2 regions of the Spartinivicinus poritis genome follow, and region 1 is predicted to be linked to the other one. Evidence: predicted binding sites of a transcription regulator. Region 1 holds the regulator's gene; the other holds the start of a gene.

Region 1 (4,622 bases):
GCCCATCAATATTAAAGCCAAAAGTGCTGATATTGATGATAAGTCTGGTGTATACATTTACACTGGCAACGTCATTATCACCCAAGGCACTATTCAAATAAGAGGTGATAAAGTCACTCTTTATTCAGACAGCAATGGGATTAACAAAATTGTTGCTGTAGGCCGCCCTGCACACTATCGTGAAAAACCAGCAGAAAACAAAGAGCTTATCAAAGCCTATGGTCGTACTATCAAGTACTACGCTACCAATGAAAAAGTAGAAGTAATCACTAACGCTAAGCTATTCCAAGAAGGCAATACCTTTACTGGCAGCCAAATAGACTACTTTGCGAAAACCCAGAAAGTGAATGCAAAAGGCGGTAAAACCAATGAAGGCCGCGTTGAAATGGTACTGCAACCCCGTAGCAAAAAGAAATAATAGTCGTATATGAGTATATTGAAAGCCGAGCACCTTGCCAAAAGTTATAAAGGCCGTGCTGTTGTAAAAGATGTTTCCTTGAAAATTAAAAGTGGTCAGGTAGTTGGTCTGCTAGGCCCCAATGGCGCAGGAAAAACCACTTGTTTCTATATGATTGTTGGTCTAGTCCAGTCAGATCATGGCAGTGTCTGGATTGACGAACAAGATATTACTCACTTCCCCATGCATGGACGAGCCCAGGCAGGCATTGGCTACTTACCACAGGAAGCCTCTGTTTTTCGTAAATTAACTGTCACTGAAAACATATTAGCTATTTTAGAAACCCGTAAAGAGCTAAATCGGAAGCAGCGCCAAGAAAAACTTAACTCACTACTTGAAGAGTTCAATATCACCCATATAAAAGACAATAAGGGTATGAGTTTATCTGGAGGAGAGCGTCGCCGGGTAGAAATTGCCAGAGCCTTAGCAACTGAGCCATCCTTCATCCTACTTGATGAGCCTTTTGCCGGGGTTGACCCAATTTCTGTAAAAGACATTAAAGATATTGTCTGGCACTTGAAAGACCGCGGTATAGGCGTACTGATTACTGACCACCATGTTCGAGAAACACTTGATATTTGCGAGAATGCATACATAGTTAGTGAGGGACATATTATTGCAGAGGGTAACGCCGAAGCGATAATGACCAACCAGCAAGTAAAAGAGGTTTACCTCGGACACGACTTTAAAATATAAGACAACTGGCAAGGATACTCATATAATTTTTAGTAGCTCAGCTAAAAAGCCAGTAAGAGCACAAGAAACAACAACAGTAATACTGTAAACAATTGAAATAAACACACAATTGACATTAATAATAGGTGCAATGGAAACATTCAGTGGCTTGTTCAGCAGCAACTCAGGTAACCGCCTTTGAATGCACTTCCATTGTTGTTGACTTTGCCAAATCAAAACAGGCACGATTGCACTATAAGGTAATTGTTTAGCAATGAAGCCATCCCTGGTTTTGAAAATTGGCCAGCAGCTGACGATGACGCCTCAGCTGCAACAAGCCATAAAACTACTCCAACTATCCACACTGGATTTACAGCAAGAAGTTCAGCAAGCGCTTGAATCCAATCCAATGCTTGAGCTGACCGATGAGTCTGACAACAACTCATCAACAAACAGTGATAGTAATGACAATGACCCTCAGCAGCTCAACAGTGCTGGCCTGAATGGATCAGATTCCTCCAAAAGTCAAGATAACAGCACATCTGAAAGCAGCAGCCATGATGGCACTGAGGAAACCAGCTGGTCAGAAGAAATTCCCAATGACCTCCCAGTTGATAGCGCCTGGGATGATATCTATCAAACCTCTTCAGCCCCTATTAGCTCAGCTTCAGGAGATGATGATGAGTATGACTTTAGTAATCGTAATGGCACAACAGAGTCCTTACACAGTCATTTAGAATGGCAGCTTAACTTAACCCCAATGTCAGATAATGATCGCTTGGTAGCAATTGCTATCATTGATGCGATCAATGATGATGGCTATCTCAGTTGCAGCACTGAAGAGATTTGGGAAGGCCTGGACCCAGAGTTGGAAATATCCCAAGAGGAAGTGGAAATAGTCTTAAGACGCCTCCAACACTTTGACCCTGTTGGTGTGGCAGCAAGAGGCTTACAGGAATGCTTACAAATTCAGCTGTCTCACTTACCTGAAGACACCCCTTTTCTTGATAACGCTAGATTGATTGTAGCCAAACACTTAGGTTTACTGGGTCATCATGACTACAACCAGCTTATGCGTCGTACTAAACTTAAAGAAGAAGAACTAGCCGAAAGCATCAAGTTGATTCAAGCCCTTAATCCAAAGCCTGGCGCTGACATCCAGCCATCTGAAACAGAATATGTAATTCCTGATGTATTTGTCAGAAAGCATAATGATCGCTGGTTGGTAGAGCTTAATGCGGAGGCCACGCCTAAACTACGTATAAATAATAATTACGCATCATTGGTTAAGCGAGCTGATAGCAGCTCAGACAACACTTATCTGAAAAACCATTTGCAAGAAGCCCGTTGGTTTTTAAAAAGCTTACAAAGTCGTAATGAAACACTAATGAAAGTAGCAACTCGCATAGTTGAACATCAGCGTGGTTTTTTAGAGTATGGCGAAGAGGCAATGAAGCCATTAGTCCTGCACGATATCGCCGAAGCAGTGGGTATGCACGAATCTACTATATCTCGAGTAACTACCCAAAAATACATGCATACGCCAAGAGGCATCTTTGAGCTGAAGTATTTCTTCTCAAGCCATGTCAGCACCTCATCAGGCGGAGAATGCTCATCTACGGCTATCCGAGCTATCATTAAAAAGTTAGTATCAGTAGAGAACCCTAAAAAACCATTAAGTGACAGCAAAATTGCCAGCTTACTGGAAGAACAAGGTATCAAGGTGGCAAGACGAACGATTGCCAAATATCGTGAATCCCTATCCATCCCACCGTCTAACGAACGAAAGCGGTTGGTATGAAGTGGATGCATGTGTAGAGGTATCAAACAGATTAGCGCTCAACCATGCGTTATATTGACTAGCAACAAGCAATACCAAATCTGCTGGCATTACACTCAGTAATGAAGCAGTTGACAATCAGCCTTACAATTAAGTGAAGCTGGTTAACAACCATTAAGTCCTATTAGGAGGTCGTTGCATGCAAGTTAACATCAGTGGTCATCATGTAGAAGTGACTGATGCGTTGCGCCAATATGTCATCAAAAAGCTCGATCGCATTGAAAACCATTACGATAGCATTACTAACGTGCAAATCACCCTAAGTGTCGAAAAACTGCGCCAAAAAGCAGAAGCGAATTTGCATGTAAGAGGTGCTGATATTGCCGCCACAGCAGAATCTGAAGATATGTATGCAGCAATTGACTTACTTAGTGATAAACTAGGCCGGCAACTCAGCAAGCATAAAGAGAAAACCCTGGATCGACTCCAGGGAGCCAGTATTCGTTAAAGTAGTTTACTTATTTAAAAAGCATGAAAATCGAACAATTCCTTCTCCCGCAATGCACCCTTACCGGGGTGCAAGGGGGGAGTAAAAAACGTGTTTTACAGCTTATTGCCAACCTATTAGCCGAGTATTCCAGTGATATTGATGCTAACGAGCTGTTTGATAACTTAATCAACCGTGAGCGATTAGGGAGCACAGGCTTTGGGAATGGGATTGCCATTCCCCATTGTCGCCTTGAAAGCTGCCACAAGCCATTTGCCTGCCTGCTAAAACTGGAAGAAGGCATCGACTTTGACGCAATAGACGGACACCCTGTGGATGTTATTTTTGCCCTGGTCGTTCCTGCCGAAGCCACTAATGAGCACCTCGCCATCCTACAAGAGCTAGCCACTCGATTTGAAAACTCAAGCTACCGCAATAACTTGCGCCAAGCAGACACTAATCCAGACTTATTTGATGTAGCAATCCAAAGCGTTCCTACTGCATAAATTTACCATCGCTTGTCTCTATTCATTTGCAGTGAGCGTTCTTATGATATTCGCTTGAAGCACTCTTCTGGCGACTATTATTTAATTAACTGCCGTATATCATTTAAACTCTGTTATAGTAAGAATTTACAAAACACTCTGCGTATTTATGAAGTTAATAATAATTAGTGGCCGCTCAGGCTCAGGCAAAAGTACAGGCTTACATGTACTTGAAGACCAAGGCTATTATTGCATTGATAATATGCCTGCTGGCTTACTCCCTGCCTTTGTTGAAGAAATGGAAAAAGAGCCTCTCTATGATAAGGCTGCTATTAGTATTGACGCTCGAAATATCTCTCAGGATTTAAGGCGCTTCCCATCTATCATGAATGCGCTTAGAGAACAAAAAATCGAAGCCGAAATTATTTACCTTGATGCAGAGCATGCCACTTTACTCAAGCGCTTCAGTGAAACCCGACGCAAACACCCATTATCCAGCCAGCAATGCTCATTAGATGAGGCGATCAAAAAAGAAAAAGAAGTGCTAGAGCCCATTGCTCGACTGGCTGACTTGACCATTGATACCAGCCAGCTTTCACTTCATGAACTAAGGGACACCATAAGCAAGCGCGTTGCTCGCAAGCAACATAGCAGCATGGCACTACTATTTCAGTCATTTGGCTTTAAAAAAGGAATCCCCATTGATGCAGACTATGTGTTTGATGTACGCTGTTTGCC
Region 2 (4,622 bases), on a different contig from region 1:
ACCCTGGGGGTTAGTTCAGCAAGGGTCATTATTAGTACCAATACTGATAATAATCATCGCTCAGCGGCACTTTCAGTCTATTCTTTATTATTAACTGGGGGAAGTGTTCTATCCTCAACAGTTTTTGGTTTTATTGCAGAACAATATAGTATCACCCTGGTTTGGATTGTTTGTGCAGTGCTTTTAATTATGAGCTCATTTTGGTTTATAAGGATGAAACCTTCTCCAGAATGAGCGGAAAACTAAGGCCCTGAAAGGCGCTGCCTGACGGGCTGTTAGCAAATTTAATTTTTTTCTACCAGAGACTGACCAGCCCCATTAGCAGTGGCTATGTCTTTTAAATCAAATGGATTAACTCCTTCCAGGCATGCCACATTAACGCCATACAGAGCAGGATTGCTGCGGCGCTGGTGATGAGTGTAAATACCACAGGTTTTGCAGAAATAATGTTTGGCTGTATTAGTATTCCATTGATAAAGGCTTAGGTTATCTGCTCCTTTGGTAACGGTTAACTTGTCAAGTGGCACGCTGGCTACGATAGCGCCTTTGCGACGGCATAGTGAACAGTTACACCGTCTAAGTTCTTCAAGCCCATTTTCTAATTCAACCTGAAATATGACTTTGCCGCAGTGACAGGAACCTGTTTTTATTTCCATTATTACTCCATTAATTTTTATGTACTATTATTAATAGCATACAATAACTAGTAACCAATTAGAATTTCTACATGTTGATAAGGAAGTAGTCATGTAGGTTGACCTTTCTACTATTAGTGGATACTTTTATAAAAAATCAGTAAAGCTAATAGTATACCCACCATGAATTATTTTTAGGTGTAAAAATAAAGAGTATAGTTAAAGTTAAGGGGAAATATAATGGAAAACAAACCAAAGTTACTAGCCTTTGCTGGTAGTTTGCGGAAAGAATCAGTTAATAAAAAGCTGGTTCAAGTAGCTGCAAAAGGAGCCGAGCAAGCAGGTGCTGAGGTTACTTTTATTGATTTAGTGGATTATCCATTACCTATTTTAAATCAAGACGATGAGCAAGCAAGCGGTGCTCCAGAAAATGCTAAAAAATTGCACCAATTGTTTGCTGAGAGTGATGGTTTTTTATTAGCCAGCCCTGAGTATAATGGAGGGATGTCAGCAGCACTAAAGAATCTGATTGATTGGTTGTCTCGACCTTCTTCTGGTGAGCCTGCACTGGCTGCTTTTGAAGGTAAAATCGTGAGTTTGATGAGTGCTTCACCTGGTGGGTTGGGGGGTATCAGGGCATTACCTAATGTTCGGTTTATTCTGGATGGGCTGGGCTGTATTACTTTGCCGAAACAATTAGCGTTGAGTAAGGCGTATGAAGCATTTGATGAGCAAGGTAACCTAGTTAATAGTGAACAACAAGAAACGGCACTTCAATTGGGGCGTAATGTGGTTGATATGGCTAAGAAGTTAATAAACTAAATGACTGGGGTGAAGGGAGTTTATTGCTCCTGCCTTGCGCTATTTGGTGGTATCCATTCCACCAGGCATAAACTGCCTTCACACCATCCTTGGTGGTTAGGAATGAAGATAACAATACCTAGAAATCATTCGTGAAGGGTATATTCGCGAAGAGTATATTGGGCACATAAGGCATTATTACTGGTTTAATAATTGTATTTCTCGCTGAATATTCTCTCTAGCCTGTTGTTCTAGTTGGGCAAAAAACTGTTCGCTAAAATACAATCTTTCTCGGGTTAAAAAATTCATTAATATTTGTTTTCGACCAGCTTGGTATTTATTTTGGGGTACAAACCAATATTCTTTTCTTATTTGTTGGCAATAGTGTAGATAGTTTACCCATTGGCTACCCAGTATGGCTAAGTCAAAGTCTAATAATAATTCAGTGTCTGTTTTATTGATGGGAAATAGATCTGCACTTGGTAAGTGTTTTTCAGTTGCTAAAATCATGTGTTCAACATCATGGCTAAGTGAACCTAAATGAAGTTTTTCAAGTTCCTTTATGGCTTTTATGGCACTGCGTTTTTCGTTGTTTTTCCGCCAGGGTAAATAGTAATAATCATGAAAACAGATAGAAAAAAATACTGTTGGTGGCGAGCTGATAGATGACTCATACTGTTGAAAGAGTGACAACATCTGCTCAATATGCTTCAGCGTATGATAGTGCCGCCAAGGTTGGCGATATTGCCCAACTAGCTTTTTGAGAGCTTTTTCCGCAACTACGGTGTGCTTGGAATGGGAGGGTTGGGTATAGCTGAGCCAATAGTCATAAAGCAGATTGTTATTCATATGTATCTTTATGGATAATTGATCTATCTAAATAGATATTGTTGTGATAGAAGGTGTGTAGAGTCAATGTCATAAGTCAAATAAAATCAATGACTTAGATCTTTGTGTGATTGTTGGCATGGTGCATGCTGTAGGAAACCTTAAAAGTGTTTTCAGTAAGTTTAAATCAGTAACAACCAGCAACCAGCTGGCAAGCAATTATCTCGATTATTGGAAGTTTATTATGTCATACGAAGTTATCCATCAAAAAGGTCAGTCTCCCATCAAGGCATGGACTCGTGGTTTGCCTTTTGAAGAAGCGGCTAAACAACAGTTACATAATATTGCCAGTCTGCCCTTTATTCATAAATGGGTAGCGGTAATGCCTGATGTTCATTTAGGTAAAGGCGCGACTATTGGCAGTGTAGTACCTACGTTTGGAGCGGTTATTCCTGCAGCGGTTGGTGTTGATATTGGCTGTGGGATGATGGCTGTTAAAACCAGCTTGGTTGCTGCTGACCTGCCTGATAATTTATACGGCATTCGACATGCAATTGAAGTGGCTGTCCCTCATGGAAGATCTGCGCGAGCCAGAAAAGGCAGAGATAAAGGAGCTTGGGGAGAAATACCAAATGATGTCGCACATGCCTGGCAGCCATTAAAGAAACCTTTTGAGCTATTAGCTGAGCAGCATCATGTATTGCAGCAAACCAATAACATTAATCATTTAGGTACGCTGGGTACAGGCAACCACTTTATTGAGGTCTGTTTAGATGAAGCTGAAAGCGTATGGTTTATGCTGCATAGTGGGTCTAGAGGCGTTGGCAACCGAATTGGCACTTATTTTATTGAAAAAGCCAAACAAGAAATGGAGCGCTGGCATATTCACTTGCCCGATAGGGATTTGGCTTATTTATCAGAAGGCAGTGAGTCATTTGAACAATATGTCGCAGCCGTCGAGTGGGCGCAACAATATGCTTTTACTAATCGACAAGTCATGATGAAGCGAGTCATTCATGCAGTTCAACAAACATTACAGCGACATTTTTCAGCAGAGTTGTTAGCTGTCAATTGTCATCATAATTATGTCTCTAGAGAACATCACTATGGTAAAGATGTATTAGTGACTCGAAAAGGAGCTGTTTCTGCTAAAGAGGGACAATTAGGTATTATTCCAGGCAGCATGGGAGCAAAATCCTTTATTGTAAGAGGGCTAGGGAACCCGGAAAGTTTTAATAGTTGTAGCCATGGTGCAGGGCGTGTTATGTCACGAACTAAAGCCAAAAAACTGGTGACAATGGCCGAACATGAAGCTGCAACCAAAGGTGTTGAGTGCCGTAAAGATAAGGATGTGATTGATGAAACACCATCTGCTTATAAACCCATTGAAAAGGTAATGAAGGCTCAGGAAGATTTAGTAGAAATCGTCCATACCTTAAAGCAAGTGGTGTGTGTTAAAGGCTAGTTAATTGGAAAAAATAGCCTTTTTAGCGATATCTGCTTATAAAATATCTTTTTTTAGGAAAAAGGTATTTGGCTTGCAATACCTGTAAATATATTGATACATCTAGGTGTCAGATAGGCATTAGGCGATAATAGTGGTTGCATTGGCTATCACTTTTCCTTGTGAAATAATCAGGACTGCTTATGCATCAATTGTTTTATAGATACCTCTATCATTAGAGGTACCCTTTATAAGGAAATAGCCCATGTTGCGCAAAGTAATCTTATTAGTTGGTATCGTATTTGTCGCTATTCAAATGTCAGTAGGGCAAGCTATCGCAGGGCACAGCTGCTCGTTATCCAGTCAAGATACTGCTCGACTGATTGTGATGTTTAAAACGTTGCAGGATCGCCAAAGCCCACAAATGTTAGATAACGTCGCAGGTATGGTTGGGCAGCAACAGCTGCAAATTATTCGTCCATTTCAAGAGAAAGGGTTAATTATTTGTGTGGTTGCTTCAAGCGAGACTGAGCTTGAAGATACCATCAGCAGTCTACAACAGCTACATTATATTAAATATGTAGAGGTAGACCAGCTAATGAAACCTGTTAAACCCAGTGCCTTAGGCATAAAATAACAGGCTTAAACTGTGGGGACAGTAAAATAAAAAATAGCGCCACCTTCTGGGTTGTTTTCAAATCGTAACTTACCTCCGTGGGTCGATATAATCGACTCACAAACAGAAAGGCCAATCCCCATGCCATAACTTTTTGTGGTAAAGAAGGGGTGAAACAGTTTATCCGCAGCGTCCTCTGTTAGCCCGTGGCCACGGTCAATAACAGATACTTTGACAAATTGATGGCTTTTATCCAACTCTGTTTTAACCCAAACCCCTATATCGCGGGTTTCTCGAT

Evidence for each region. Region 1 encodes sigma-54, which starts transcription at its own class of promoters, with help from an activator protein. Its sites were predicted from a motif close to TGGCACNNNNNTTGCTNT; they were not measured.
Region 2: a site for sigma-54 is predicted at 2,400-2,417, ahead of ORQ98_RS23580 (RtcB family protein). Genes of this name have one in related genera too.

The regions. Positions count from the first base shown of each region.
Region 1 covers NZ_JAPMOU010000001.1:331,626-336,247, forward strand. Annotated here, with positions in the region: gene lptA (lipopolysaccharide transport periplasmic protein LptA) at 1-418, shown strand, start outside; gene lptB (LPS export ABC transporter ATP-binding protein) at 428-1,153, shown strand; gene ORQ98_RS01460 (hypothetical protein) at 1,172-1,378, opposite strand; gene ORQ98_RS01465 (RNA polymerase factor sigma-54) at 1,407-2,933, shown strand; gene hpf (ribosome hibernation-promoting factor, HPF/YfiA family) at 3,112-3,420, shown strand; gene ptsN (PTS IIA-like nitrogen regulatory protein PtsN) at 3,444-3,905, shown strand; gene rapZ (RNase adapter RapZ) at 4,054-4,622, shown strand, end outside.
Region 2 covers NZ_JAPMOU010000047.1:15,574-20,195, forward strand. Annotated here, with positions in the region: gene ORQ98_RS23560 (MFS transporter) at 1-234, shown strand, start outside; gene ORQ98_RS23565 (GFA family protein) at 285-656, opposite strand; gene ORQ98_RS23570 (NADPH-dependent FMN reductase) at 876-1,457, shown strand; gene ORQ98_RS23575 (HD domain-containing protein) at 1,635-2,285, opposite strand; gene ORQ98_RS23580 (RtcB family protein) at 2,509-3,729, shown strand; gene ORQ98_RS23585 (hypothetical protein) at 3,974-4,345, shown strand; gene ORQ98_RS23590 (ATP-binding response regulator) at 4,351-4,622, opposite strand, start outside.